Rhizobium sp. SSA_523: one gene and its partner. The protein of the gene in region 1 binds, or shares a complex with, the protein of each later gene. Links are inferred from orthologs where the notes say so. Each region holds a gene or a part of one and is shown in the gene's direction. Other genes may lie near its edges. The genes, in order: ccmE and ccmB.

The links.
Region 2: the proteins of ccmE (region 1) and ccmB are in contact, whole or in part, in a solved structure (PDB 8CE8), measured with the Escherichia coli proteins. The link is inferred for Rhizobium sp. SSA_523 from one-to-one orthologs.

The regions. Positions count from the first base shown.
Region 1 is NZ_CP129382.1:245,632-260,688, forward strand. What follows is about bases 3,736-6,734. They hold ccmE (cytochrome c maturation protein CcmE), read left to right. Parts: upstream 3,736-5,009; coding sequence 5,010-5,459; downstream 5,460-6,734. Other genes in these bases: ccmI (c-type cytochrome biogenesis protein CcmI), read left to right, coding at 3,742-5,013; QTJ18_RS09495 (heme lyase CcmF/NrfE family subunit), read left to right, coding at 5,456-6,734. Also shown: QTJ18_RS09460 (hypothetical protein), read left to right, coding at 1-121; QTJ18_RS09465 (hypothetical protein), read left to right, coding at 251-505; QTJ18_RS09470 (response regulator transcription factor), read left to right, coding at 804-1,475; QTJ18_RS09475 (sensor histidine kinase), read left to right, coding at 1,465-2,862; QTJ18_RS09480 (RT0821/Lpp0805 family surface protein), read left to right, coding at 3,160-3,585; more of QTJ18_RS09495, read left to right, coding at 6,735-7,447; QTJ18_RS09500 (cytochrome c-type biogenesis protein), read left to right, coding at 7,444-8,007; QTJ18_RS09505 (Do family serine endopeptidase), read left to right, coding at 8,169-9,731; QTJ18_RS09510 (response regulator transcription factor), read left to right, coding at 9,827-10,585; QTJ18_RS09515 (sensor histidine kinase), read left to right, coding at 10,866-12,275; QTJ18_RS09520 (bifunctional [glutamine synthetase] adenylyltransferase/[glutamine synthetase]-adenylyl-L-tyrosine phosphorylase), read left to right, coding at 12,365-15,057. UniProt on the Escherichia coli protein: Heme chaperone required for the biogenesis of c-type cytochromes. Transiently binds heme delivered by CcmC and transfers the heme to apo-cytochromes in a process facilitated by CcmF and CcmH.
Region 2 is NZ_CP129382.1:2,517,447-2,532,498, forward strand. What follows is about bases 6,759-9,752. They hold ccmB (heme exporter protein CcmB), read left to right. Parts: upstream 6,759-7,922; coding sequence 7,923-8,582; downstream 8,583-9,752. Other genes in these bases: acnA (aconitate hydratase AcnA), read right to left, coding at 6,759-6,968; ccmA (heme ABC exporter ATP-binding protein CcmA), read left to right, coding at 7,234-7,926; QTJ18_RS20380 (heme ABC transporter permease), read left to right, coding at 8,626-9,393; QTJ18_RS20390 (DsbE family thiol:disulfide interchange protein), read left to right, coding at 9,614-9,752. In the rest of the region: QTJ18_RS20340 (YggT family protein), read right to left, coding at 1-251; QTJ18_RS20345 (MFS transporter), read left to right, coding at 435-1,673; QTJ18_RS20350 (glutamine amidotransferase), read right to left, coding at 1,701-2,468; QTJ18_RS20355 (DUF2794 domain-containing protein), read right to left, coding at 2,488-2,874; QTJ18_RS20360 (DUF1223 domain-containing protein), read right to left, coding at 3,277-4,029; more of acnA, read right to left, coding at 4,275-6,758; more of QTJ18_RS20390, read left to right, coding at 9,753-10,213; QTJ18_RS20395 (DUF2585 domain-containing protein), read right to left, coding at 10,220-10,807; QTJ18_RS20400 (septation protein A), read right to left, coding at 10,804-11,451; signal recognition particle-docking protein FtsY, read right to left, coding at 11,510-12,910; tRNA (N(6)-L-threonylcarbamoyladenosine(37)-C(2))-methylthiotransferase MtaB, read right to left, coding at 12,926-14,200; dapF (diaminopimelate epimerase), read right to left, coding at 14,197-15,052. UniProt on the Escherichia coli protein: Required for the export of heme to the periplasm for the biogenesis of c-type cytochromes.

The DNA.
Region 1 (15,057 bases):
TCTTTCGCTTTCGGACCAGAATGGGATCGCCGATGCGATCATCAATCTGTCGGGCGCGATCGGCGGGATCCTGGCGATTTACGGACGGCTCAGCGCCCGCGGAACGATCGCTCCCGGCTGATGACAGACGCGTGAGGTGGCGGGCCTGTGAATGCCACATTCATTTACCATTCAGCCGCCTTCGGTTACAAAGGGCAGCATCGATGCGGTGCAAATCACCGGCTTGTCACCGTCAGTGGAATGGGAAATTATGGCATCAAACTGGATGATCGCGATCGTCGCTGCGGCGATAATCAGCCTCTCGAGCAGCCAGAGCCTTGCCCTCGATTATCTGGTTCTCGTATCCGGTGATTGCGGAGATGCTGCCTCCAAAGTGGTGAAGGAAACGGGCGGATACCTGCTTTCGGCAGAGCCGACAAACGACGGACGCAGCTGCATCGTCACGGTCCTGGTGCAGGGCAGTGGCGAGCGGCCGCGCAAGGTGACGATGCGGGTACCCATGTAAGCAATAGCGTTGAGCCGGGAGCAGGCGTGTTGAGCAGGGAGCTGGTGAGCGGGGCGTGCAGAAGGATGAAGGCTCGAGCCGCCGTGAGGCCGGGCGGCGCTCGCATCCTCAGTTCCTGGGCCCAGAAGCCCGCTGATCGAGTCGCACCGGACGCCTTGCTCCTGATGCCTTTTTCCTGATGGCTTTTCCCCGATGCTTTGACATTAACGCTTTTCGTCTAATGCTTTCACCCTGACGGTTTTACCCCGACGATTTTACCCTGACGCTTTCGCAAAACCCGCTGTTTTCTGAGGATATGATGCGCATACTGGTCGTTGAAGATGATGAGAACCTGAACCGCCAGCTGGCCGATGCCCTGAAAGAGGCCGGCTATGTGGTCGATCAGGCCTTTGACGGCGAGGAAGGGCATTTCCTCGGCGATACCGAACCCTATGACGCAGTGATCCTCGATATCGGCCTGCCGGAAATGGACGGCATTACGGTCGTCGAGAAATGGCGCGAAGGCGGCAAAGTCATGCCGGTGCTGATGCTGACGGCACGCGATCGCTGGAGCGACAAGGTGGCCGGGATCGATGCCGGCGCCGATGACTATGTGGCAAAGCCCTTCCATGTCGAGGAAGTGCTGGCGCGCGTGCGGGCGCTCATTCGCAGGGCCGCCGGCCACGCCTCTTCCGAGCTCGTCTGCGGGCCGGTGCGCCTCGATACCAAGGCGTCCAAGGCGACGGTGAATTCGGTTACGCTGAAACTCACATCGCATGAGTTCCGCCTGCTATCCTATCTGATGCACCATATGGGCCAGGTGGTGTCGCGTACCGAATTGATCGAACACATGTATGATCAGGACTTCGACCGCGATTCCAACACGATCGAGGTCTTTGTCGGACGCTTGCGCAAGAAGATCGGCGTCGACCTGATCGAGACGGTGCGCGGTCTCGGCTATCGCATGCAAGCGCCTGCCGATGGTCATTAGATCGGTCACTGCCCGCGTTCTCCTGCTGGCAACCCTCTGGTCGGCCGTCGCCCTCGTGGTGATCGCGCTGGTCATCTCGGCGCTCTATGCCAAATCCGCCGAGCGCGCCTTTACCGATCTTTTGCGCGCGCAGCTCTACAACGTCATCAACTCGATCACCATCGGCGACGACAACAGCCTGAACGGCAATCCGCAGCTGGGCGACCTGCGCTTCTCGCAGCCCGAGACCGGCTGGTACTGGATCGTCGAGCCTCTCGGCACCTTCGCCGCGACGCCGCTCTCCTCCTCGTCGCTCGGCGTTTCCAACATCGCCGTGCCGTCCATCCTCACCGTTCCCTTCAACAACCGCTACGAACGCTTCTATCCCACCTATGACGCCTTCGGAAACCATGTTCTGGTGGCCGAGACCGAAGTGGTTCTGGACAGCGAAGGCCGCGCGGCGCGGTTCCGCGTGTCCGGCAATCTCAACATCGTCGACGGCGATATCCAGGCCTTCACCCGCAGCCTCTATATCGCGCTGGTGGTGTTCGGCCTGCTCAGCCTCGTCGTCAACGGTCTTGCCATCCTCTTCGGCCTGCGCCCGCTGGCCGATGCCCGCCGCGCCCTCGAACGGGTGCGGCGCGGCGAGATGGAGCGGCTGGAGGGCGAGTTTCCGCGCGAGGTGCAATCGCTGACCGTGGAAATGAACGCCCTCATCGACAGCAACCGGCGCATTGTCGAGCGGGCGCGCATGCAGGTCGGCAATCTCGCCCATTCGCTGAAGACGCCGATTGCCGTGCTGTTGAACGAGGCGCGGCTTCTGGAAAAGCCGCAGGCCGATGTGGTGCGCAGCCAGGCGGAGGCCATGCAGGCCCAGGTGCAATCCTATCTCAACCGCGCCCGCATCGCCGCCCAGCGCGAATCGCTTCTGGCCCGCACCGAGGTGGAGCCGGTGATCGAGCGGTTGATCCGCGTGATGCGCCGTCTCAATCCGGAAAAGGAATTCCAGCTGCATGCCGCCAGCGCCGGCCTGGCGCTCGCCATGGAACAGCAGGATGTGGAAGAGACGGTCGGCAATCTCCTGGAAAATGCCGCGCGCCATTCCGCCTCGGTGGTCTGGCTGAGCGTTTCGGCCGCGCCGGCACCGGAAGGCGCCGAGGGGCCGCGCCGCCACTGGGTGGAGATCACCGTCGAGGATGATGGCCCGGGCCTGACGCCGGCGGAGATCAAGGAGGCGCTGAAGCGTGGTCGCCGGCTGGACGAAAGCAAGCCGGGAACCGGGCTCGGCCTGTCCATCGTCGGCGAGGTGACGCGCGAATATCAGGGCCGCTTCGAACTGACGCGCGGCGAACGCGGCGGCCTGAAGGCGCTGTTGACGCTTCCGGGCATTGCCATGGACAATGGCTAGCGCATCCGGCCAGCGCATTTGGGCGTCGGTGTAGGCACGCCTCGCTTGATCGGAAGCGGGAGCGGGAGCGCGAGCGGTATCGGGATCGGTGCCCGATCCGGAGAACCGGCAGCCGGATCTTGGAAGGCCTTCCTGCATCACGCCGAGCTCGCGCCAGATCACGATGAGTTCTTGTTGGCAGGCGCTCTTTCGGCCTCGACCTTTGCGGCCAAACCGTTAAAAGGGGGGGTGGACGCAGCTAGACCGGGAACCCTTGCGGGAGGGGCCCGTCATTTGTCTTGAGACGGTTGGAGAAGAATGCGCATTCGCCCTCATAGCTTTGTTCTGGTGACGATGCTTGCCGCAGCCCTGCTGTCCGGTTGCACCACGGGCGGCGCAAACAGCGGCGGCGGCCTGTTCTCCCGCGCGGCCTCGCCATCTTCCAAATATATCGCGGCGCTGCAGGGCGGAATGGTCGGCCGCTCCGGCCTCAAGCTCAGCGACAGCGACCGGCAGCGGGCGCTGGAGGCTGAATATCGGGCGCTGGAAAGTGCCGGTGTCGGCCAGCCGGTTCCCTGGGCAGGCAGCGGCGTGACGGGCCAGGTGGTTGCCGCCGCGCCCTATCAGGTCGGTTCGCAGAACTGCCGGCAATATACCCATACGCTGACGGTTGGCGGGCGCGAGACCAAGCTGCGCGGCGCGGGCTGCCGCAACGACGACGGTTCCTGGACTCCCTTGACCTGACGGATCGGGCCGATCCCCTGCAATTGACGCAAATCAAGGCCGGGACCTTGGCAAGCGGCGAGAAAGGGACCGGAAACTTGCGGCGAAACGCCTCAATTTCGTGTCATCGCTCCGCTTCCGATTGGAATGCGAGCCCGCTTGAAGTATTTGGCCTGCATGATTTTATGGATCGCTCTCGCTGTTTTGACCGCTGCCGTGGCTGCAGTGCTGCTGGCGCCGCTGATGAAGGCGCGAGATCCCGTCGCCGCGGGGGCGGCCGATGAGGCTGCCGTCTATCGCGACCAGTTGCGCGAGATCGGCCGCGACCGCGAGCTCGGCCTGATCGGCGCACAGGAAGCCGATTATGCCCGGGCCGAGATCGGCCGCCGGCTGCTGGCCGTCAGCGCCGATTCCGGTCCCGCTGCCTCTGCCTCTGCAGCTGCCAGTGCCGCTGCCATGCCGGATGGGTCTGCCGGCGAGGCGCCCGCCGCCGCAAGCCAGAGCCGCCGCCATCCCCGCGCTTTCGCGGCCATCGTTGTCGTGCTGCCGGCCGTCGGCCTCTGTCTGTACCTCATGCTCGGCCAGCCCGGCCTGCCGGACCAGCCGCTGGCGGCACGGCTGGAAAACCCCGGCAGCAATATGGCGCTGCTGGTCGCCAAGGCCGAACGGCATCTGGCGCAGAACCCGGAAGACGGCGCCGGCTGGGATCTCCTGGCGCCCATCTATTTCCGCAGCATGCGGCTCGGCGATGCCGAAATGGCCTATCGCAGGGCGATCGCGCTTCTGGGCGAGACGCCCGAGCGCCTGGCCGGTCTTGGCGAGACCCTGGTGGCCGGCCGCGACGGCGTCGTGATCGACGAGGCGCAGAGCCTGTTCGAAAAGGCCGCATCGCTCGACCCCGGCAATATGCGGGCCCGCTTCTATGTCGCGCTGGCACTCGAGCAGAGCGGGCGCAAGCCGGAAGCGCTTGCCGCCTTCCGGTCGATCGCCGCGGATTCGCCGCCGGGTGCGGCCTGGGCGGATCTGGTGGAGGAACACATTCTCAGCAATGGCGGCACTGCGCCGTCCTCCGGCGGAACCGGAGAGAAGCCTCTGGCCGGTCCGGATGCCGAAGCGCTGGCCAATGCCTCTGCGCTCTCGCCGGCCGATCGCCGGCAGATGATCGACGGCATGGTCGCAAGCCTTGCCGCGCGGCTGAAGGACGAACCGGCCAATATCGACGGCTGGCTGCAGCTCGTCCGCTCCTATGCCGTTCTCGGCCGCAAGGCGGAGGCGCAAGCCGCCCTGGAGCGAGGCCTGAAGACCTTCGGCGCCGATGGGCCCGAGCGGGCGCGGCTGACGGAACTGGCCCGCGAGATGCGGATCGATATGGGGAATGCGCAAGGCGGAGCGGCGGATGCCGGACCGGACGGGGCGCCCGGCCAGGTGCGGGAGGGAACGGGACAATGACGCGCAAACAGAAACGGCTTGCCGTGATTGCCGGCGGCATAAGCTTCATCCTGGCCGCGGTGCTGATCGTCATGTTCGCCTTCAGCCAGTCGATCGCCTATTTCTATATGCCCGGCGACCTCGCCAAGGCCGAGATCGCGCCCGGCACCCGTATCCGCCTGGGCGGTCTGGTGGAGGAGGGATCGGTCAGACGCGACGAGGGCTCGAAAGTCAGTTTCCGCGTTACCGATGGCAGCGACAGCGTGCCGGTGAGCTATACCGGCATTCTGCCGGATCTCTTCCGCGAAGGGCAGGGCGTGGTCACCGAAGGCCAGTTCACCGCCGCCCATGCCTTTGTCGCCGACAGCGTGCTTGCCAAGCATGACGAGAATTACATGCCGAAGGACGTGGCCGACCGCCTGAAGGAAAAGGGCGTCTGGAAGGATCCGCAGGAGGCGGGCCGATGATCATCGAGATCGGACATTATGCCCTGGTCCTCTCGCTGGCGACCGCTCTGCTGCTCGCCGTCCTGCCGCTTGTGGGCGCGCGCCGAAAGGATGCAGCACTGATGGCGCTGGCGCCGGTGGGCGCCCTCACCATGCTCTGTCTCGTCGGCCTCTCCTTTGCCGCCCTGACCTGGGCCTATGCCGTGTCGGATTTCTCGGTGCGCAATGTCTGGGAGAATTCGCATTCGTTGATGCCGATGGTCTACAAGCTTTCCGGCGTCTGGGGCAATCACGAAGGCTCCATGATGCTCTGGCTCCTGATCCTCGTCCTGTTCAGCGCCATGGTGGCGGTGTTCGGGCGCAACCTGCCGGACAGTCTGCGGGCGACCGTCCTTTCCGTCCAGGCCTGGATCGCCTCGGCCTTCCTGCTGTTCATCCTCCTGACCTCCAATCCCTTCTCCCGCCTCTCGCCGGCGCCGGCCGAGGGCCAGGACCTGAACCCGGTCCTGCAGGATCCCGGGCTCGCCGTGCATCCGCCGCTTCTCTATCTTGGCTATGTCGGTTTTTCCGTCTGCTTCTCCTTTGCCATCGCCGCCCTCATCGAGGGCCGGATCGACGCGGCCTGGGCGCGCTGGGTGCGGCCCTGGACGCTGGCCGCCTGGACCTTCCTGACGGCCGGCATCGCAATGGGCTCCTACTGGGCCTATTACGAGCTCGGCTGGGGCGGCTGGTGGTTCTGGGATCCGGTGGAGAATGCCTCCTTCATGCCGTGGCTCGCCGGCACGGCGCTCCTGCATTCGGCGCTGGTGATGGAAAAGCGCGAGGCCTTGAAGATCTGGACCGTGCTGCTCGCCATCCTGACCTTCTCACTTTCGCTGCTCGGCACGTTCCTGGTGCGCTCCGGCGTGCTCACCTCGGTTCACGCCTTCGCCACCGATCCGACGCGCGGCACCTTCATTCTCGCCATTCTCAGCCTCTTCGTCGGCGGGGCTTTCGCCCTGTTTGCCTGGCGAGCGCCGGAGCTGAAGAGCGGCGGCCTGTTTGCCCCCATTTCGCGCGAGGGCGCTCTCGTTCTCAACAATCTCATCCTCACGGTCTCGACGGCGACCGTCCTGATCGGCACGCTCTATCCGCTGGTGCTGGAAACGCTGACGGGCGAGAAGATCTCGGTCGGCGCGCCCTTCTTCAACCTCTCCTTCGGCCTGTTGATGCTGCCGCTTCTGCTGGCGGTGCCCTTCGGGCCGCTGCTCGCCTGGAAGCGCGGCGATCTGCTCGGCGCCCTGCAGCGGCTGTATGGCGCCGCGGGCCTGTCGCTGCTGGCTGGTTTCGGCCTCTATTATGCCGAAAACGGCGGACCGGTGCTGGCGGGGCTGGGCCTGGCGCTCGCCTTTTTCCTGATGCTCGGGGCGCTGACGGATCTGTGGTACCGCGCCGGCTTCGGCAAACTGGCCTTCAAAACCGCCTGGGCGCGCTTTTCGGGCCTGCCGCGCTCCGCCTTCGGCACGGCGCTCGCGCATTTCGGGCTCGGCCTGACCCTGCTCGGCATCGTCGCCGTGACGACGTTCGAGAGCGAGACGGTCGTCGAGATGCGGCAGGGCGAGACGGTCGAAGCGGGCGGATACAGCCTGGTCTTTGACGGCATGCGCAAGGCTGTCGGCCCCAATTTCAGCGAGGAACGCGGCCATTTCACCGTCAGCCGCGCCGGCGTCGCCGTTGCCGATGTCTGGTCCTCCAAGCGCATCTATACCGCGCGCCGCATGCCGACCACCGAAGCCGGGATCCTGACTTTCGGCCTGAGCCAGCTCTATGTCTCGCTAGGCGACCCGATGGCCGATGGCGGCATCGTGGTGCGCATCTGGTGGAAGCCCTGGATCCTGTGCATCTGGGGCGGCGCGCTGGTGATGACGGTGGGCGGCATGGTTTCGCTCTCCGACCGCCGCCTGAGGGTGGGTGCGCCGGCCAGGCGCGCGAAGCCGGTCAAGGCATCGACGATGGAGCCGGCGGAATGACGAGACGATTTTTCTCCCCGACCCCTCCCCATGAAAGGGAGGTTGCGGATGCCTTTGATTGTCGCCCCCCTCGTGGAGGCGATGGCCCGCAGGCCAGACGGGGGATCTCTTCGGCAATCCTCACCCTTGGCCTTTTGCTCACCCCGCTGCCGGCGCTCGCCGTCAATCCGGACGAGGTGCTGAAGGACCCGGTCCTTGAGGAGAGGGCGCGCAATCTGTCGGCGCAGCTGCGCTGCATGGTGTGCCAGAACCAGTCGATCGACGATTCCAATGCCGAGCTTGCCAAGGATCTGCGGCTGCTGGTGCGCGAACGCATCGTCGATGGCGATACGGATGGCGAGGTCATCGACTATGTCGTCTCGCGCTATGGCGAATTCGTGCTGCTGAAGCCGCGGCTGAGCGGAAGGACGCTGGTGCTGTGGGCCGCACCCGCCTTCCTGCTGGTGATCGGCGCCGGCACCGTGCTGGTAATGATCCGGAAGCGGCGCACGCGGCGCGGACCGGAGCAATTGCTGACGCCGGAAGAGCAGGCAAGGCTGGACCGGCTGCTCGAGGAATAAGGCCCATCCCCTCCGGTCTTTGCGAACATTACGAAGTTTTCACCACCCAGACACGTGCAGTTAAGGTGGCGCTCCCTATATCTTGCGTCATCCACCGCCGCCGGCCAGTCCAGACGAACCGGCCCTCCAGTCTGAACGTGATGAAAAGAAGGTATTGATCCATGAGCAAGATCGGACGCCCCTCTCTGAAAACCGTGTTGAAGGGAACGACCGTCGCCGGCCTCGCGGCTGTGATGCTTTCGACCGGCATCCCCGCCCAGGTCTACGAATCCTTTGCCGATCCGGTAACGGTTGCAGCACCGCAGGTCCCAAGCTTTGCCGATGTCGTCGGCGCCGTCTCGCCCGCCGTTGTCTCCGTGCGCGTCAAGTCCGACGCGACGCCGGTCTCCGACGAGAACGGCAACGGCTTCTCGTTCAATTTCGGCGGCCGCGGCTTCGATGACCTTCCGGACGATCATCCGCTGAAGCGCTTCTTCCGCGAATTCGGCGGCCAGATGCCCGGCAATCGCGATCAGGGTGAGGGCCGGAACCGCGCCCAGCGCGATCCCAACCGTCCGCATTTCATGCGTCCGGTCGCCCAGGGCTCCGGCTTCTTCATCTCCGAGGACGGTTATGTGGTCACCAACAACCACGTCGTGTCCGACGGCTCGGCCTATACGGTCGTGATGAACGACGGAACGGAACTGGATGCCAAGCTCGTCGGCCGCGACAGCCGCACCGATCTTGCGCTGCTGAAGGTCGATGCCAAGCGGACCTTCACCTATGTCAAATTCGCCGATGACGCCAAGACCCGCGTCGGCGACTGGGTCGTGGCCGTCGGCAATCCCTTCGGCCTCGGCGGCACGGTGACCGCCGGCATCGTCTCGGCCCGCGGGCGCGATATCGGCTCCGGCCCCTATGACGATTTCATCCAGGTGGATGCGGCCGTCAACCGCGGCAATTCCGGTGGCCCGACCTTCAACCTGGAAGGCGAGGTCGTCGGCATCAACACCGCCATCTTCTCGCCCTCGGGCGGCAATGTGGGCATTGCGTTTGCCATTCCCGCCTCGACCGCCAAGGATGTGATCGCCGACCTGATGAAGGACGGCAAGGTGGAGCGCGGCTGGCTCGGCGTACAGATCCAGCCGGTCACCCAGGATATCGCCGAATCGCTCGGCCTTGCGGAAGCCAAGGGCGCGCTCGTCGTTGCCCCGCAGGAGAACTCCCCGGGCGCCAAGGCCGGCATCAAGCAGGGCGACGTGATCACCGCCGTCAATGGCGATCCGATCAAGGATGCCCGCGATCTGGCCAAGAAGGTGGCCGCCATCGGCCCGAACAAGAAGATCGATGTGTCGGTCTGGCGCAATGGCAAGTCCGAATCCGTTCCCGTCATGCTCGGCAACCTGGCCAGCGACGAGGCAACCAAGGCGGAAACCACCGAAGCCCAGCCGGATAACGAGCCGGCCAGTGAAAAGGCCCTGGCCGATCTCGGCATCACCGTTGCGCCCGCCGATGACGGCACCGGCGTGTCCGTGACCGATGTCGATCCGTCCTCGGAAGCCGCTGCCAAGGGCCTGCGCGAAGGCGAGAAGATCACCTCGGTGAACAACCAGCAGGTCACTTCCGCCGCCGATATCAGCAAGGCGCTGGAGGCTGCCCGCAAGGATGGCCGCACCCGCGCTTTGTTCCAGGTCGAATCGCAGAGCGGCAGCCGCTTCATGGCCCTGCCGATCAATGAAGGCTGATTGCCGCGTCTGAACAGTCAAAGGGCGTCGGGCCGGGCTTGGCCCGGCGCCTTTTTCAGATCGTCCTCCGCTCTAATGATCAGGAGCTTCCAGACATGCAGACGGATGCACCCCAAATCCACACAGCCGACGATTCCAGCTTCAATCAGGCTCAGGCCGAGTCTATTCTCCCGCATATGAAGATTCTGGTGATTGAAGACGATCTCGAAGCTGCGGCCTATATGACGAAAGCCTTTCGCGAGGCGGGCATCGTTGCCGACCATGCGAGCGATGGCGATAGCGGCCTGTTCATGGGGTCGGAAAATGCCTATGACGTGATGGTCATCGATCGCATGCTGCCGCGTCGTGACGGGCTTGCGGTGATCAGCGAATTGCGCAAGCGCGGCGTCAACACGCCGGTCCTGATCCTCTCGGCGCTTGGCCAGGTGGACGACCGGGTGACCGGGCTTCGCGCCGGCGGCGACGATTACCTGCCCAAACCCTACGCCTTCAGCGAGCTTCTGGCCCGCGTCGAGGTTCTGGGCAGGCGCAAGGGCACGCCCGAGCAGGAAATGGTCTATCGCGTCGGCGATCTCGAACTCGACCGGCTGTCGCACGAAGTGCGCCGCGGGGGCAAGGAGGTCCTGCTGCAGCCGCGCGAATTCCGGCTTCTCGAATATCTGATGAAGAATGCCGGGCAGGTGGTGACGCGGACCATGCTCCTTGAAAATGTCTGGGATTATCACTTCGATCCGCAGACCAATGTCATCGACGTCCATGTGTCGCGGCTGCGCTCCAAGATCGAGAAGGAGTTCGACAAGCCGCTCCTCAAGACCATTCGCGGTGCCGGCTATATGATCAAGGACGAGGGATAATACCGAATGTCGATGATGGAAACCGATTGCGCCGGAGCGATTTTTGGTTTGCGGCGAGGAGAAAACCACAGTCGGACCCATCGGTCCGGCGCGGATTTTCGACGACGCCCGGAGGCCAAGAGCGCCCGGTCCTCCGGATGGGCCGGATTTCCTTCACCGACTTTGTTGCAATCCTCGACTGATGCGGGAGCATCGCTCTGCGGTATGCGGCCCACGTCGGATGAAGGCCTCCGGTCCCACGCAACAGGTTCCTGTCATCGAGATTTGGGATAGGCCGAGAATGAGCCGCATCCGCATCGTGCTGCGCTCGACGACAGTTCGCCTGTCGGCGCTTTACATCCTGTTGTTCGCGCTCTGCGCCGCCTTCCTCGTCGTCTATGTCACGGCCATGTCGGAGCGGCTTCTGGCGCAGCAGGTGCGCGAGGGCGTGATGCAGGAAAGCTCGGAGGTCCGGGCCGCCTATGAGCGCGGCGGCATCAATCTTCTGCTGCGCACCATGGAACGGCGCGCGCGCCAGCCGGGCGCCAATCTCTACGTCATTGCCAGCCCGACCGGCGAAATGCTGGCGGGCAATGTCGCGACCGTCGAGCCCGGCGTTCTGGCACGGGAGGGGTGGACGGCACGACCCTTCCATTACGACCCCTTCACCGAAACCGGCCCGCCGCGCCCCCATATGGCCACCGCCAACGTCTTCTTTCTCGACAATGGCCTGCGCGTCATGGTCGGCCGGGATCTCGGCGAGCCGGGCCGCTTCCGCGGCATCGTGCGCCGGGCGCTGATGGTGGCGCTGGCCATCATGGGTCTCGGCGCCGTGATCATCTGGTTCGGCATCGGCCGCAATGCGCTCAAACGCATCGATCGCATGTCGGCGGCCAGCACGAAGATCATTGCCGGCGACCTGTCGCAACGCCTGCCGGTGGGGGTCTCCGGCGACGAGTTCGACCGGCTGTCGGAATCCCTCAATTCCATGCTGGAGCGCATCGAACGGCTGAACGAAGGCCTGCGCCAGGTCTCCGACAATATCGCCCATGATCTCAAGACGCCCCTGACCCGGCTGCGCAACAAGGCCGCCGACGCCCTGGCCGAGGAGGGGCCGGATGCAAGGCGCATGGCGCTGGAGGGCATTATCGCCGAATCCGACCAGCTGATCCGCACCTTCAACGCGCTTTTGATGATTTCGCGCGTCGAGGCCGGCTCCATCGCCGCCGAGATGACGACGATCGATCTCTCCGCCATTTCCGCCGACAGTGCCGAACTCTACGAGCCGGTGGCCGAAGAGGCGGGCCTTTCCCTGACGACGCGCATCGAACCGGGCCTGTCGGTGCAGGGCAATCGCGAGCTTATCGGCCAGGCAATCTTCAACCTCCTCGACAATGCGATCAAATACGCCGCCGACAGCGGCAGCGACAAGCCGATCGAGGTGAGGCTTGAGGCGACGAAAGACGGATTGCGGCTTGCCGTCTGCGACAGCGGCCCCGGCATTCCCGCCGATAAGCGCGCCGAAGTGGTCAAGCGTTTCGTCCGCCTCGACGAAAGCCGCTCCAAGCCCGGCACGGGCCTCGGCCTGGCCCTGGTGGAGGCGGTGATGGAGTTGCATGGCGGTCGCCTGGAGCTTTCCTCCACCCATGGCGATGCGGCGCCACAGCCGGGCCTGACGGCAAGCATGGTCTTTCCCGCCCAAAGGTCCTAAATGGGTTCGGGGTCGACAGACTCTCAGGGAGTCTGTGCAGGGAGTCTGGCCAGGGAGTCTGGGCAGGGAGTTTGGAGAGGAGGCACGAAATGTCGCTGCGACGCCTGGCGGATCTGCGCGAGAACCGGTTGAAGCCGTTCAATCAGACGGAGGCGAAGGCGGCACTCGCAACGCTTCGGGAGATTGCCGCGGATCAGCCGCCGGTGGCCGAGATGCTGGCCGAAGCCGGCGTGATGCGGGACTTTCTCTGCGCCGCCTTGTCGCTCTCTCCCTATCTCAGGGAGCTTGCCAGCCTGCGGCCGGCCATGGTCGCCGATGTTCTGGCAGAGCCTTTCGAGACCTTGCTGGAAAGGGCGGTGACGACAGCCCGCGACTGCTGGAGGCCCTCAGGCGATGGGAGTCTTCCCGGCGAGAGCGAGGTCATGGCGGCGCTTCGACGCGCCAAGGCGCGCGTCAGTTTCCTTCTCGCTCTGGCGGATCTGGCGGGGCTGTTCAAGGCCAGCGAGACGACTGGCTGGCTGACACGGCTTGCCGATGCCGCGGTCGCCGCGGCCATCGACCATCTTCTGCTCGCCCAGCATCAGGCCGGCAAGCTGTCCCTGCACGACCCGGCGCAACCCTCGAAAGGCTCCGGCCTGATCGTGCTCGGCATGGGCAAGCTCGGCGCCTGCGAGCTCAATTATTCCTCCGATATCGATATCGTCATCTTCTTCGATCCCGAGGCCGGTATCGTTGCCGACAAGCTGGAGGCGACGGAATTCTTTGGCCGGATGATGCGGCGGCTGATCCGCATCCTGCAGGAGCGCACCGGAGACGGCTATGTCTTCCGGACGGACCTGCGCCTGCGGCCGGATCCCGGCTCCACCCCGCTTGCGGTGCCGATGGAAGCGGCGCTGATCTATTACGAGGGGCGGGGGCAGAACTGGGAGCGCGCCGCCTATATCAAGGCGCGGCCCATGGCGGGCGATCTCGACGCGGGCGAGGCCTTCCTGCGCCAGCTGGTGCCCTTCGTCTATCGCAAATATCTGGACTATGCGGCCATTGCCGACATTCATTCGATCAAGCGGCAGATCCATGCGCATAAGGGCCATGGCGCGATCGCAGTCAAGGGCCATGACGTCAAGCTCGGCCGGGGCGGGATCCGCGAGATCGAATTCTTCGCTCAGACGCAGCAGCTGATCGCTGGCGGGCGGATGCCGGATCTGCGCCAGCGCCAGACGGAGAAGGCGCTTGCCGCTTTGGCCGAGGCAAGCTGGATCCGCCCCGACATCGCCAGCGAGCTGACAAAGGCCTACTGGTTCCTGCGCGACGTGGAGCATCGCATCCAGATGGTCCGGGACGAGCAGTCGCACCGGCTGCCGGAAACCGAGACCGAGCTGAAACGCATCGCCTATATGCTGGGCTTCGCCGATACGGCGCAGTTCAGCGACCGGCTGGTCGAGGTGCTGCGTCTCGTCGAGCGGCGCTATGCGGAGCTCTTCGAGCAGGAGGCCAAGCTCTCCGCCGGCGAGGGCAATCTCGTCTTCACCGGCCAGAACGACGATCCGGAGACGCTGAACACTTTGTCCAGGCTCGGCTTCGAACGCCCGGCCGACATGTCGCGCGTCATCCGCACCTGGCATAACGGCCGCTATCGCGCCACCCAGTCGGTGGAAGCGCGCGAGCGGCTGACTGAACTCATGCCGGATCTTCTCACCGCCTTCGGTCGCAGCAAGCGCGCCGATGATGCGCTGCTGCGCTTTGACGGCTTCCTGAAGGCCCTGCCGGCCGGCATCCAGCTCTTTTCGCTCCTCGGCAACAATCCAGGCCTTTTGTCGCTGATGGTGATGATCATGGCGGCGGCGCCGCGGCTGGCCGATATCATCGCCGCCCGGCCGCATGTCTTCGACGGCATGCTGGACCCCGGCCTGATGGCGGAGATCCCGACGCGCTATTACCTGGCCGAGCGCCTGGAGACCTTTGTCGGCGGCGCCCGGCATTATGAGGACAGTCTCGACCGCCTGCGGATCTTCACGGCCGAGCAGCGCTTCCTGATCGGCATCCGGCTTCTGACGGGTGCCATCAGCGGCACACAGGCCGGCCGCGCCTTTACCGATCTCGCCGATCTCGTCATCGAGCAGGCGCTTGCGGCCGTGCTGGACGAGATGGCGCAGGCGCATGGCGATTACCCGGGCGGGCGCGTGGCGATCATGGGCATGGGCAAGCTCGGCAGTTACGAGCTGACGGCTGGATCGGATGTCGATCTCATTCTGCTCTATGATTACGAGGAGGGGGCGCAGGGCTCCGACGGCGCCAAGCCGATCGATGCCTCGCGCTACTTCACGCGGGTGACCCAGCGCCTGATCGCCGCCCTCTCGGCCCCGACCGCCGAAGGCATCGTTTTCGAAGTGGATCTGCGGCTGCGGCCGTCCGGCAATAAGGGGCCGGTCGCGACGCGCATCAATGCCTTTCGCAAATATCAGCAGGAAGAGGCCTGGACCTGGGAGCATATGGCCCTCAGCCGTGCCCGCATGGTGTGCGGCGAGCCAAGTCTGGTGCAGGAGGCCGAGGCGGTGATCGCCGAGACCCTGGCAGCGCCGCGCGACCGGGCAAAAATCGCCGCCGATGTCGCGGACATGCGCGCGCTCATCGAAAAGGAGAAGCCGCCGGGAAGCGGCTGGGACATGAAACTCATCCCCGGCGGCCTGATCGATATCGAGTTTCTGGCGCAATATGCGCGGCTTGTCGCGCCGGATGCGAATGATCCGACGCCGGGATCCCAGCCCGAAAGCGGTACGGCCAC
Region 2 (15,052 bases), 2.3 Mb from region 1 along the record:
ATGATGAGCAGGAGGATGATCGGCGAAATGTCGATGCCGCCCAGATCGGGCATGACACGGCGGATCGGCCGCAATGCGGGTTCGGTCAGGTTGTAAAGCAGGGTCCCGATCGTGTTGACGAACTGGTTGCTCGAATTGATCACGTTGAAGGCGTAGAGCCACGAGAAGATGGCGCTGATGATGAGCACCCATGTATACAGGTTCAAGGCCAGGTCGATGGTCTGAAACAGCGCGAGCATCCAAGTCTCCATTTCTCAGTTGACAGACATGTAGACATTGGCGACTTAAGCGGCAAGTGCTGAGGCTTTCCTCTGGCGAATCATAATTAAAGCGGAGTTCGGCCTGTTGGATCAGTTCTGTCGGCCCCAACCGGTCCGTTTCACGCGAAGACGGGCGCCATGGCCTTTTTCGGCGCCCCGCGGAAAGCAATGCTGATGTCCATTCCTGCATCCGATGACCGCTTCGCCGCCTTCCGCTACTCCTCCTATGCCCGCTTCTTCTTCTGTCGGTTCCTGGCAGCCTTCGCCATCCAGATCGTCAGCGTCGCAGTGGGCTGGCAGATGTATGACGTCACCGGCAATACGCTCTATCTCGGCCTGATCGGCCTGTTTCAGTTTCTGCCCTCGCTGCTGCTGATCCTCGTGACCGGAACCGTCGCCGACCGGTATAATCGCCGCGCCATCGTGGCGGTCTGCCTGTTTCTCGGCGGCCTCTGCACGGCGGCTCTGCTCGCTTTGACGGTCACGGGGACGTTTTCCCCCTGGCCGGTCTTCGGCATTCTCATCGTGTTCGGCATAGAACGGGCTTTCATGGGGCCGGCGGTGCAATCGCTGGCGCCCAATCTCGTGCCGGAGCATGCCCTTCCCAATGCCGTGGCGTGGAATTCATCCTCCTGGCAGACGGCGTCGATCCTCGGCCCGGTGGCCGGCGGCCTGCTGTACGGCGCCAGCGCCACCATTGCCTATACGGTAGCGCTGGCCTTCATGCTGGCAGCCGCGATCCTGATCGTCAGCATCCCTAAGCCAATGCAGCGCCAGGGTTCCAAAGCGGTCAACCTACAGACGATCCTGGCCGGCTTCCGGTTCATCTGGAGCGAAAAGGTCGTTCTGGGAGCCATCTCGCTGGATCTCTTCGCGGTTCTTCTCGGCGGGGCCGTGGCGCTGATGCCTGTCTTTGCCCGCGACATTCTCGAACTCGGTCCCTGGGGGCTCGGCCTGTTGCGCGCCGCGCCAGGCATTGGAGCGATCGTCGTTGCCGTTCTGCTGGCCGCTTATCCGATCAAACATCGCGCCGGCGTCTTCATGTTTGTCGGGGTCGCGCTGTTCGGCGCGGCCACCGTCATCTTCGGCCTGTCGCAGACCGTCTGGCTGTCCATCGCTGCCCTGATGCTGATGGGCGCATCCGACATGATTTCCGTTTATGTCCGCGAAAGCCTCATCATGCTGTGGACGCCGGATGAAGTGCGCGGCCGCGTCAATGCCGTCAACATGGTCTTTGTCGGCGCATCCAACGAGCTGGGCGAGTTCCGCGCCGGAACCATGGCGCATCTGATCGGAGCCGTGCCTGCCGTCGTGATTGGCGGTTTCGGCACGCTGGCGGTGGCGGTGATCTGGGCGGCGCGTTTTCCGAAGCTGCGCAAGATCGACAGTCTCGACGCGCCGTCGACGCCCTGATGGCGCAGTTCTGAAACCCCTGGCAGGTCAGGCTGGGGAATAGGCCGGCTTCGGCACCTCGGCACTGTCCCGCAGGCTCTGCCGGTCAAACACCATGTCCAGATAAGCCCACAGCCAGTTGCGCAGCGCCTGATCGAAGATCATCCGCCCCTCCAGATGCTCTCGACCCTGCTGGGCATTGGGCAGGGTAAAGCGCTCGGCACCGCGGACAACCCAGCTATGCATCATGGCGCGCGTCAGCTCCGCATGGAACTGCACGCCCCAGGCATTCTCCCCGTAGCGGATGGCTTGATGCGGATAGGCATCGCCCTTTGCCAGCAATTGAACGCCACGCGGCAGGCTGAACCCCTCGCGGTGGAAGTGGTAGACCATGCGTGGCCAAGGCATCAGAAGCCGGCCGTGCTCGGTCGGGTGCAGCGCATACCAGCCGATTTCCGTCAGGTCGCCCTTCTCCGGCGCGACGCTGCCGCCGAGATTCTTCACCAGCATCTGCGCGCCGAGACAGATGCCCAGATACGGCTTGTTCTCCCGCAGGGGCACGGAGATCCAGTCGATCTCCTGCTTCACGAAAGGCTCGGGATCATTGGCGCTCATCGGGCCGCCGAAGATAACGGCGCCGGCATGGGACCGGAGCGTTTCCGGCAGGGGATCGCCCAGAACGGGGCGACGAATGTCGAGCGGGTAGCCCTTTTCCACCAGCATCTGGCCGACGCGCCCGGGGGAGGAGCGTTCCTGATGCAGGATGATCAGAATAGGCAGCTTGCGGTCTTGGCGGGGGCGCGATGACATCAGCATTTCAAAGACGGAATTTCGATCACTCGACGAGTTTCAGGACCTTGTCGAACACCTTCAACACCTGCTGAAGGTCGTGGCCGCGTTTCAGGATCATGCCATGCGTGTTGATCACGCTATAGGCGCCCTGCTTCGCCGAAAGCTTGGGGTTTTTCTCGATCCGAAAGAGCGGCATTTCGCCCGATCGCTTGAAGACGGAGAAGACCGCCTTCTCCTTCATGTGATCGATGGCATAGTCCTTCCACTCGCCCTCGCCGACCATGCGACCGTAGATCCTGAGAATGGCATCCAGTTCTCGACGGTGGAAGGTGACAGGCAGAGGATCCAGGCTTTGCCGGTACTGGTGGAGTTCGACGACGACATTTCCCGAAGAAGTGCCGCGCCCGGTTAAATCCGGCTGGTCAGTCATTCAGATTCCGAAGCCTCGCAACAATTTCATGACAGTGTGCCCGACTGGGCTCAAAATGCAAGGGGAGGAAGACGCCGCGGCGCGCAATGCCCGCCGCCTCGGCCCTCTTCGCACGTTCCGACACACTGTCTGCTTTTGGCCTGAATTCGGTCAAAACAGCGCCGGATTTCTTTTGCATTCTGCAGATCTCGTTTGGCGCTGATGCGTCAGACATGGTTTGGCGCGGTGCGCCAGACTCGGTCCGGTCTCGAGCGTTGACCTTACCCCCAGCCCCCATCGCCTGGGGCCGGACCATTCCCTCCCTCCCGATATAGAACCTGCCTCTGGCGCTCGGCGCAGGCTTTGCGCTGGCAAAGCGGGTGACGCCCGATACCTTGCGTGTAGACGAGATCGCCGAGGATCTCAGTCGTCTCGCTTGCGCCCGGCCATGACCAGGGTTGCACCGATGATCGCAGCGGGCTCGCCGGTCGGGCTGGAGGTCTGCAACAGGACCGCGCAGCCGTCCTTCTTCGATCGGCCCAGCGCCTTGGCGGGCAGAGTGATCTTCAACGGCTTGCCATCCCACATGCCGACCGTCTGCACATCGTAGACGCTGTGCCAGTATTCGACGGTGCGGCCGCTGTTTTCGCCGCGCTCAACAGCGACTTCTTCCTTCTTGGTGAAATAGGCGACGACCACATCGGCGCGGCCCTGGCCGGCGCCGACCTCGATCGACATCTCGTCTCCCTTCATGCTGATGCTGACAGGGATGCTCATGCCGGCGCCCTTGGCCGTCATGTCCTCCACTGCACCATTGATGGCGGAAAGATCGGCCCCGGAGACGTGTTGGCGCCCATTGATGATGGCCTGCGGCGTATAGACCCCGCTTCGCCCCATGGAATGGGCGTAGCCATACTGGCGCTCGGTATTTTCCTTCGAGCTCAGCGTGTCCTTCCAGCCGATATAGTTCCAGTAGTCGACATGGTAGGCCAAGGCGACCACATTGCCCTGCTGGACGAGCTTCTTCAGCGCTTCATCGGCCGGCGGACAGGACGAACAGCCCTGGGACGTGAACAATTCGACCACGCCCTTGGGCGTGCGGACATCACCAGCCTGAACCATGCCTGCGCCGGCACACAGCAAAAGCGGCAGCCCAAGGCCGCGCAATACACACATGAGTTTTCCGTTTCTGGCAGGCATCACAGGTCTTCGTTGCGGGAGCGGGTTCGGGTTGCGCGAACTTAGAGCATATCGGCCATCAATCGGAAGTCACAAGCGGGTGAGACGTGAGGATGCGTCCTGCCGCAGCAGCGGGCACGAAAAAGCCGCCGGGCGCAAGTCCCGGCGGCTGTATTTCTGACAAATCATCAGAGCAGGCGTCACGATCCCTTCCGAGATCTTGAAGCCGATCAGGCGCCGGCTCAGGCGGCCAGATCGCGCAGAACCGTCTGCAGAATGCCGCCATTGTTGACATAGGTGACTTCATCGAGCGTATCGATGCGGCAGAGGATCTTGATCTCCTTCACCGTACCGTCGGCATAGGTGATCTTTGCCGTCTTCCACTCGCGCGGCTTGATCTCGCCGTCGAGACCTTCGATGGTCACGGTCTCGTCACCCTTCAGATCCAGCGACTGCCAGTTCATGCCTTCTTCGAACACGAAGGGCACAACTCCCATGCCGACCAGGTTGGAGCGATGGATACGCTCGAAGGACTGGGCAATCACAGCGCGCACGCCAAGAAGGTTGGTGCCCTTGGCCGCCCAGTCACGCGAGGAACCATTGCCGTATTCGACGCCGGCGAAGATCACCAGCGGAACGCCTTCCGCCTTGTACTTCATGGCCGCATCGTAGATCGACATCTCTTCCTTCGACGGATAGTGGACCGTGTAGCCGCCTTCCTTGCCGTTCGGACCAAGCATGAAATTGCGGATGCGGATATTGGCGAAGGTGCCGCGCATCATCACTTCATGGTTGCCGCGGCGGGTACCATACTGGTTGAAGTCGGCCACGCCGACGCCGTGATCCATCAGATAGGCGCCGGCGGGCGATGCCGCCTTGATCGAACCGGCAGGCGAAATATGGTCGGTGGTGATCTTGTCGCCGAAGAGGCCGAGAACCCGCGCGCCCCGGATATTGGAGAGGCCGGCACCGGTCTTGCCCATGCCGACAAAATAGGGCGGGTTCTGCACATAGGTCGAGCCGTCGTCCCAGGCATAGGTCTGGCCGGCCGGCACCTGAACTGCCTGCCAGTTGACGTCGCCCTTGAAGACATCCGCATATTTGGTCTCGTAGAGCTCGCGGGTCACGTATTTCAGGATGAATTCCTGGATCTCGTGCGAGGTCGGCCAGATATCCTTGAGGAAGACCGGCTGACCATTCTGGTCCAGCCCGAGCGGCTCGGTCGTCAGGTCCTTCTGCACCGTACCGGCCAGCGCATAGGCAACGACCAGCGGCGGAGAGGCCAGGTAGTTGGCCTGCACGTCCGGCGAGATACGGCCTTCGAAGTTACGATTGCCCGACAGGACGCCGGCGGTGATCAGGCCCTTGTCGTTGATGGTCTTGGAGATCGGTGCCGGCAGCGGGCCGGAATTGCCGATGCAGGTGGTGCAGCCGAAGCCGACCAGGTTGAAGCCAAGCGCATCGAGCGAGTCCTGCAGGCCGGACTTGGCGAGATATTCGCCAACCACCTGGCTTCCCGGTGCCAGCGAGGTCTTGACCCAGGGCGCCGACTTCAGACCCTTCGCGACAGCATTGCGGGCCAGGAGACCGGCCGCGATCAGTACGCTCGGGTTCGACGTATTGGTGCAGGAGGTGATGGCGGCAATCGCCACATCGCCATGGCCGAGGTCGAAATCCGTGCCTTCGACGGCATAACGGCTGTCGAGCTGGCCGGGCTTCTTGTAATCGGTCTCGAGAGCGGTCGCGAAGTTCGGCGCGATGGTTTCGAGGGCCAGGCGGCCTTCCGGACGCTTCGGGCCTGCCATGGACGGCACGACATCGCCGAGATCCAGTTCCAGCGTATCCGTGAAGACGAGGTCGGAGCCATCGCCTTCGCGCCACATGCCCTGTGCCTTCGAATAGGCTTCGACCAGCGCAATGCGGTCCTTCGTGCGGCCCGACATGGTGAGATAGTTGATGGTTTCGCCATCGACCGGGAAGAAGCCGCAGGTCGCGCCGTATTCCGGTCCCATATTGCCGATCGTCGCGCGGTCGGCAAGCGACATGGAATCGAGGCCCGGGCCGAAGAATTCGACGAATTTCGATACCACGCCCTTCTTGCGCAGCATCTGCACGACGGTGAGCACCAGGTCGGTGGCGGTGACGCCTTCCTTGACCTTGCCGGTCAGCTTGAAGCCGACGACTTCCGGCAGAAGCATGGAGACCGGCTGGCCGAGCATGGCCGCTTCCGCCTCGATGCCGCCCACGCCCCAGCCGAGCACGCCCAGACCATTGATCATGGTCGTGTGGCTGTCGGTACCAACGCAGGTATCCGGATAGGCAATGGTTTCCCCGTCTTCATCCTTGGTCCAGACCGTCTGGCCGAGGTATTCCAGATTGACCTGGTGACAGATGCCGGTGCCGGGCGGCACGACGCGGAAATTCTTGAAGGCCTGCTGGCCCCATTTCAGGAAGCGGTAACGCTCGCCATTGCGCTCGTATTCCAGCTCGACATTCTTGGCAAAGGCGGTCGGCGTTCCGAATTCATCCACGATGACGGAATGGTCGATGACGAGATCGACGGGAACCAGCGGATTGATCTTTTCCGGATCGCCACCGAGCGCCACCATTGCGTCGCGCATGGCCGCAAGATCGACCACGGCCGGAACACCGGTGAAATCCTGCATCAGGACGCGGGCCGGGCGGTAGGCGATCTCGTTTTCAACCTTGCCCTTGTTGGTCAGCCATTCGGCCACGGCCAGGATATTCTCCCTGGTGACAGACTGGCCGTCTTCGTGACGCAGCAGATTTTCCAGAAGCACCTTCATCGAGAAGGGAAGCTTGGATACGCCGGCCAAACCATTGGCTTCCGCCTTTGGCAGGCTGAAATACACATAGTCTTTGCCATCGACGGTCAGGACCGACCGGCAATTAAAGCTGTCGAGAGATTTTGTCACGGAAACAACCCCGCTGATATCAGAGCCAACACGCGCGTGCGGACGCCTATGCACTTCTTGCACATCAGGATGCGGGTACGACCATTTCCGCTGTCCGCACGAGAAGAAGATTCTTCAGGTCCGGCGCAAAGTGAAAATCACGCCGGCCGCTGGCGTGGTTGCGAAGCTTATAGATAATTTCTAAGAACTGTTCCAGACGGTGACGGCATCGTTCGGCAGATTTTTTTCCCACCTCTGCGGGAATGGCAAATCAAAGGTAACCCTGATGCGGCTCCTTTCGGAAAACCTCGCAGCACGGCGTGGCGAAGATCTGATTTTCTCACAGGTTTCCTTCGACATCGGCGCTGGCGAGGCGCTTTTGCTGACCGGCCGCAACGGCAGCGGCAAGTCAACGCTTCTGCGCGTGATTGCCGGATTGATTCGCCCCGCCGCCGGCCGCGTCCACTGGCAGGATGACAGCGTGTCCGAGGCCGTGCCGGCCTGCGAAGCCTGCCATTATCTCGGCCACCGCAATGCGATGAAGCCGGAATTGACGGTCAAGGAAAATCTCGCTTTCTGGCAGGACTGCCTGGGCGACCGGCCGGGCCGCCAGGGCATTGGCGTTGACGAGGCCGCCGATAGGGTGGAACTGCGCAGCATCCTGCACCTCCCCTTCGGCTATCTGTCGGCCGGCCAGCAGCGCCGCATGGCCTTTGCCAAGCTTCTGGTGGCCCACCGCCCGGTCTGGCTTCTCGACGAACCCACAGCAGCGCTCGATGTCGGCGCCGAGGCGCTGTTCAGCCAGCTCATCCGGACGCATCTGGCCACGGGCGGACTGGTTCTGGCGGCCACGCACCAGCCTCTCGATTTCAAAGCGCGCCACCGGCTGGAGATGAAGGGCTTCGCCTTTGCCGGAATGGAGGGGGAGATGCCCGGCGGGGCAGAGGGGGGTATTTTCGCCGGAGGAGATGATCGATGACCGCCCTTCTCCTGCGCGACCTGAAACTCTCCATCCGCGCCGGCGGCGGCGCCTTGATCGGCATTCTGTTCTTTCTGACCGTGGTTGCGGTCATTCCCTTCGGCGTTGGGCCCGATCTCAATCTTTTGGCGCGCATCGGCCCGGCCATCGTCTGGATCGGGGCCCTGCTGGCAGCCCTGCTCGGCCTCGACCGCCTGTTCCAGACCGATCGCGACGATGGCTCGCTGGATCTCCTCCTGATGCAGGAGAACCCGCTGGTTCTCACCATCCTTGTCAAATGCCTCGCCCACTGGCTGGCAAATGTGCTTCCCCTGGTCATTGCCTCGCCGCTGCTCGGCCTGTTCATGAACATGGACGAATTGGCCATTGGCGCCTGCATGCTCACCCTCCTCGTCGGCTCGCCGGCGCTTACCCTCATCGGAGCGGTGGGCGCCGCCGTGGCCGTGACCCTGCCGCGCGGCGGATTGCTGGTATCGATCCTGGTTCTGCCGCTGTGCATTCCGGTGCTCATCTTCGGCGTGAGCGCCACCTATGCCGCCGTGGAGGATCCTGCGCCCTTCCTGCCGCCTTTCCTTATTCTGACCGCCATCACGATGTTTTTTGCCGTCCTTGGCCCGGCGGGCGCCGCACTGGCGTTGCGCAATGCCGGCGATTGACTAGAATCAAGGCGGGCTCCCGGCCCTGTTTTAGAGGAACCCTATGAATCAGAGCCTAGCCATCCGCAAGTTCAGCGATCTTGCCAATCCGACACGCTTCCTGGCCCTTGCCGAACGCGTGCTGCCCTGGCTTGCCGGGTTGACGATCATCCTGCTGGTGCTCGGTCTGACACTGTCCTTTGCAACGCAGGGCGATTACCAGCAGGGCGACACGGTCCGCATCATGTATATCCACGTGCCGGCCGCCTGGCTCTCGATGATGTGCTACACGGTCATGGCGCTTTCGGCCATCGGCACCCTGGTCTGGCGCCATCCGCTGGCCGATGTCAGCCACAAGGCCGCAGCGCCGCTTGGGGCCGCCTTCACCTTGATCGCGCTCGTCACCGGCTCGCTCTGGGGCAAGCCCATGTGGGGAACCTGGTGGGTCTGGGATGCCCGGCTGACCTCGGTCTTCATCCTCTTCCTGATGTATCTCGGCCTGATCGCGCTCAACCGGGCCATGGACGACCCGTCCCGGGCAGCCCGCGTATCGGCGGTGCTGATCCTTGTCGGCTTCGTCAACATCCCGATCATCAAGTTTTCCGTCGACTGGTGGAATACGCTTCATCAGCCGGCCAGCGTCATCCGGATCGACGGACCGACGATCGACGCGGAATTCCTCTGGCCCCTGCTGATCATGGCGACGGCCTTTACCTGTCTCTTCTTCACCTTGCACATCATGGCGATGCGCAACGAGATCTGGCGGCGGCGCGTCGCCACGCAGCGGCGCATGGCGGCCCGCATGGCAGGCCAGGGAGGCGGATCGGCATGAGTCACGCCTTCTACATCCTGGCCTCCTATGCCATCACGGCGGTCACCATCCTGTCCCTCGTCCTGTGGACATGGTCCGACGGTCGGGCGCGGCGCCGTGAACTGGCCGCACTCGAAGCAGCCGGTCTCCGCCGCCGTTCGGCCGCACCCGCCACGGCCTCTCAGCCGTCTCCTGGCCGTCCCTCTTCTCCGGCAACCGATCCAAGTGAAACAGCGGCGCCATGAAACTTGATGCAGACAGCCCGGCACCGCGGCGTTCCCTCAGGGCGCTTGCCCTCATACCTCTGGTGATCTTCGCTCTCTTTGCGGCGATTGCGGGCAAGATGCTGTATGATCAGGATGTGAACGGGCTGGATATCTCCTCCATCCCCTCGGCGCTGATCGGCAAGCAGGCCCCCTCGCTCTCGCTGCCGGCGCTCCACGGCTCGCAGACGCCGCCGCTCACGGATGAGGCCATTCGCGGCAAGCTTGCGCTTGTGAATGTCTTTGCCTCCTGGTGCGTCCCCTGCCGGCAGGAGCATCCGCTTCTCTCCGAACTGGCCAGGGACAAAAGGCTGACCGTCGTCGGGATCAACTACAAGGACCGCAATGACAATGCCCTGCGCTTTCTCGGCGAATTGGGCAATCCCTATGCCGCCATCGGAGTCGATCCCAACGGTAAGGCGGCGATCGACTGGGGGGTCTACGGAATCCCGGAGACCTATCTGGTCGCCCCCGACGGCACGATCCTCTACAAGCGTGTCGGCCCCTTCGACGAGCGAAGCGTGACGGAGGATCTGCTGCCGGCCATCGAAAAGGCCCTTGGCGCGGCCGGATCCTGAGATCCGTCAGACACCGGCCTGCCAGGCCTTGATCGCATCCACCGGCCAGACCAGCATCAGGACGTTGAGCGCGAGGTTGTCGCGGATCAGCCAGCCGGTAAAGACCTCGAAGACGATTGCCACCAGCACCGTCAGCCAGACCGGCGCGCGCGCCGCAAACAGGAAGCCGACGGCCATGAAAACGGTGTCCATGGCGGAGTTCAGGATGCTGTCGCCCTCGTAACCGATTGCCATGGTGGCGGAACGGTAGCGGTTGATGATGATCGGCGAGTTTTCAAGAACCTCCCAGACAGCCTCGATGAAGGTGGCGAGCGCCAGGCGCTTGGCAAACGAGGCGCGGCGCAGCACCAGGAAGGCCAGTCCGTAAAAGAGAAAGCCGTGGATGATGTGCGAGGGCGTATACCAATCCGCCAGATGCTGGGAATTCCCCGGCGTGTTCACGCCCGGTTCGAAGAGTTTGATCTCGCCGCAGGCGCAGATCCACAGCCGGCCCATCGCATATTCGACCAGGATCTGCGCCACCAGAATGGCGAGAGCGACCCAAAACCAGAACGAGACGTGCCTTTGATACCGCAGGGACTCCGCAACGCTCACTTGCGATCCTCGGTCTTCGGATCAAGCGAATGTTTCATGATCAGCGGCATCTGCGCGAGCGTGAAGATGATGGTGATCGGCATCGTGCCCCAGACCTTGAAGTTCACCCAAACATCATCGGAAAAATTGCGCCAGACCACCTCGTTCAGAACGGCCAGGAACAGGAAGAAGATCCCCCAGCGGAGGGTGAGCTTGCGCCAGCCTTCATCCGTCAGCTGGAAGGCGGCATTGAACACGTAACCGAGCAGCGATTTGCCGAAGAACAAACCGCCGAGCAGCGCCACGCCGAAGAGGCTGTTGACGATGGTCGGCTTCATCTTGATGAAGATCTCGTCCTGCAGCCAGATCGACAACCCGCCGAAGACCAGCACGACGATGCCGGACACGAAGGGCATGATCGGCAGATGCTTGAAGACCAGTTTCGACACGATCAGCGAAAGAACCGTTGCCGACATGAAGAGCCCGGTCGCCACCAAAAGCGGCCCGCCGAGAACGGACAGGGACGGGAACCGCTCCAAAAGCCATTCGCCGCGCAGATTGGCGAAGAAGAACACCAGCAAAGGGCCGATTTCCAGCGCAAATTTCAAGCCGGGATGGGCTTTCTCCTGCGGCGTCGGCGTCGTATCGCTTTCAAGGCTCTGCATGGTCTTGGTACTTACCTTTGGCTGATGATGGGGCGATGCAAACGCGCATTCTGTGGCATCAATGCGTCACGCCGGCAATCGCCTGCGCGAATTCCCGGGCTTCGAAGGGCTCGAGATCCTCTATTCCTTCGCCGACGCCGATGAAATAGACCGGCAGCTTGTGCTTGGCAGCGATGGCAACGAGAATGCCGCCGCGCGCCGTGCCGTCCAGCTTGGTCATGATCAGGCCGCCGACACCGGCGACATTGCGGAAGATCTCCACCTGGTTCATGGCATTCTGGCCGGTCGTCGCATCGAGCGTCTGGAGAACCGTGTGCGGCGCCTCCGGATCGAGCTTGCCAAGCACGCGGACGATCTTTTCCAGCTCCGCCATCAGTTCGGCCTTGTTCTGCAGACGTCCCGCCGTGTCGATGATCAGCACGTCGCAGCGCTTTGCCCTCGCCTGCTCGAACGCATCATAGGCAAGTCCCGCCGCGTCCGCACCGAGCTTCGTGCCGATGAACTCGGACTGGGTGCGGTCGGCCCAGATCTTCAATTGCTCGATGGCAGCAGCACGGAAGGTATCGCCGGCTGCCAGCATGACCTTCAGCCCCGAGCCTGACAGCTTGGCGGCCAGCTTGCCGATCGTCGTCGTCTTGCCGGTGCCGTTGACGCCGACCACCAGGATGACATGCGGCTTGTGCGAGAGATCGAGCTCCAGCGGCCTTGCTACAGGAGTAAGCACCTTGGTGATCTCCGAGGCCATGATGCGCGAGACATCCTCGCCCGTGACATCCTTGCCATAGCGTTCGGACGAGAGGCTATCGGTGATGCGCATGGCCGTCTCGACCCCCAGATCCGCCTGGATCAGCAGGTCTTCCAATTCCTCAAGCGTCGCCTCGTCCAGCTTGCGCTTGGTGAAGAGCGCCGAAATCTGGCCGGTCAATTGCGAGGAGGTTCGCGACAGGCCCTGGCGCAGACGTTGGAACCAGGTGAGCTTCGGCGCGGCCACGGCCTCCACCACCGGCTCTTCCTGGCGACGGGTGGCAAAGCCTTTGGGAAGGGCGGGTTCGGCAGTCAGCGGTGGTGTTTCCGCTTCGGTCGCGGAAGAGGAAACCGCAGCGGACGCGTCACCCCCCTCAGAGGGGGATAGCACCTCGACGGCGACATCTTCTTCCGCCTCGGCCTGCAGGAGCGACAAGGGAACCATGCCCAGCTCACCCGGCATGTCGGCAGGCGCAAGAAGCGCAGGCTCGTCATCCGCCGCGCCATCATCTGACGGACCCCCGGCCGTTTCCATCTCGATCTCGGCCACCGGATCGATAGCGGCCACCGGCAGGTCCTCGTCCCGCGCATGCGGTTCGGTTTCGGCGGCGAGCGCCGCGCGGTCCTCCGGCGAAAGCCCCTTCTCCGCGTGATCCTCGTCCTGCGGCTTATCCTTGCCGAACGAGAAAACCTTCTTGATGAACCCCAGCGCCATGAATGATCCGTTCCGTCACGCTGCGGCGGCAGCGTCGACCTGCATTGTCAGATATTTGCCATTGTGGCCCGTGATGGTCACCGGCACCAGATCCCGCGGCGACAGATGCGGAGCCGCGACCAGCGAGAAATTGTCGGTATGGGCAAAACCATTGCGTTCCACAAGGATGGTCTGCCGCGTCCCGACCATGCGGCCAAGATGGGCCGCAAGCAGGGCCTCTCCCTGAACGCGAAGCCGCGCCGCCCGTTCCTTGATCAAAGACCGGTCGAGTTGCGGCATGCGCGCGGCCGGCGTTCCCGGTCGCGGGCTATAGGGAAAGACATGGAGAAAGGCGATGCCGCAGTCTTCGACATGGCGCAGGGCATTGCCGAACATGTCCTCGGTCTCCGTCGGGAAGCCGGCGATCATATCGGCACCGAAGGTCACGTCGGGCCGCAGCCGGCGCACTGTTTCAGAAAAGGCCAGCGCATCGGCACTGGAATGGCGCCGTTTCATCCGCTTCAGGATCATGTCGTCGCCATGCTGCAGGGAGAGATGCAGATGCGGCATGAATCGCGGCTCGTCGGCCAAGAGATCGAGGAGATGACGGTCGGCCTCGATACTGTCGATGGAGGAGAGACGCAGCCGGCGAATGTCCGGCACCTGCTTCAGCAAGGTCCTGGCCAGCAGGCCAAGCGTCGGCTGCCCCGGCAGGTCGGCGCCGTAGCTGGTGGCATCGACGCCGGTGAGCACGATCTCGCAATAGCCGGCCTCCACCAGTTTCCGCGCCTGCTCGACCACGGCGCCCATGGGAACCGAACGGGAATTGCCACGGCCATAAGGGATGATGCAGAAGGTGCAGCGATGGTCGCATCCGTTCTGCACCTGGATGAAGGCACGCACATGCCCGTCAATATGGTCGACCATCTGCGGCGCCGTCGCCTTGACGCTCATAATGTCGTTGACGCGCAGCTTTTCTTCCGCAGAAACGCCGAAATCCGGCAAGGCGCGGTAGGATGCGCCCTTCAGCTTCTCCTCATTGCCGAGAACGGCATCGACCTCCGGCATGGCGCTGAAGGTGGCCGCCTCCGTCTGGGCCGCGCAGCCGGTCACGATGATGCGCGCATGGGGATTGTCGCGCCGCGCGCGGCGAATGGCCTGGCGCGCCTGGCGGACCGCCTCGCCGGTGACCGCGCAGGTATTGACGAGGACGGCATTGTTGAGCCCGGCCTTTTCCGCCTCCATGCGCATCACCTCGGATTCATAGGTATTGAGGCGACAGCCGAAGGTGATGATGTCGACGCCACTCACTGCGCCAGCGCCTCGGCCTGGCCGTCGCGCACGAATTCGCCGGTTGCGGGGTCAAGCCTGCCCGACCATTCCCATTCGGCGGGGCCCGTCATGATGACGTGATCGTCGGCCCGCCACTCGATGGCGAGTCTGCCGCGGCCCGGGCTGGACGCCACGATGATGTCGACGTTGCGGCCGGTGCGCCCGGTCCTTGCCGCGGAAACGCCCGCCGCGCAGGCGGCCGAACCGCAGGCAAGCGTCAGCCCGGCCCCCCGCTCCCAGGTCCGCGTCACAAGCTCGGTCGGCGTCACGACCTGCGCCAGCGTGATATTGGCCCTTTCCGGAAACATCGGGTGATTCTCGATAAGCGGCCCGAACCGCTCCAGCTCGAAGCTCATGGGGTCGCGATCGACCCAGAAGACGGCGTGCGGATTGCCCATGGACATGGCCGAGGGCGAGTGCAGCACCGGATTATCGATCGGCCCGATCTGCAGCTCGATCCGGCTTGTATCGTAGAACTCCTCCGAAAGCGGGATCCTGTCCCACTCGAAGACCGGCGGGCCCATATCGACGGAGATCGTTCCGTCCTGGTGCTCCTCGGCATTCAGAATGCCGGCAAGCGTCTGGAAGGTGAAGACCTTGCGTCCGGTTTCGGCCGACAGCGCCTGCACGACACAGCGCGTACCATTGCCGCAGGCCTGAGCACGCGTGCCGTCGCAATTGACGATGTCGATATAGGCATCGGTTCCGTCCAGCTTCGGATCGTGGATCGCCATGATCTGGTCAAAGGCCGTGGCCGGATCTCCGGCAAGCGCGATGGCCGCCTGCGATGCCACACGCTCGGTGCGGCCGCGCATGTCAACGACGAGGATC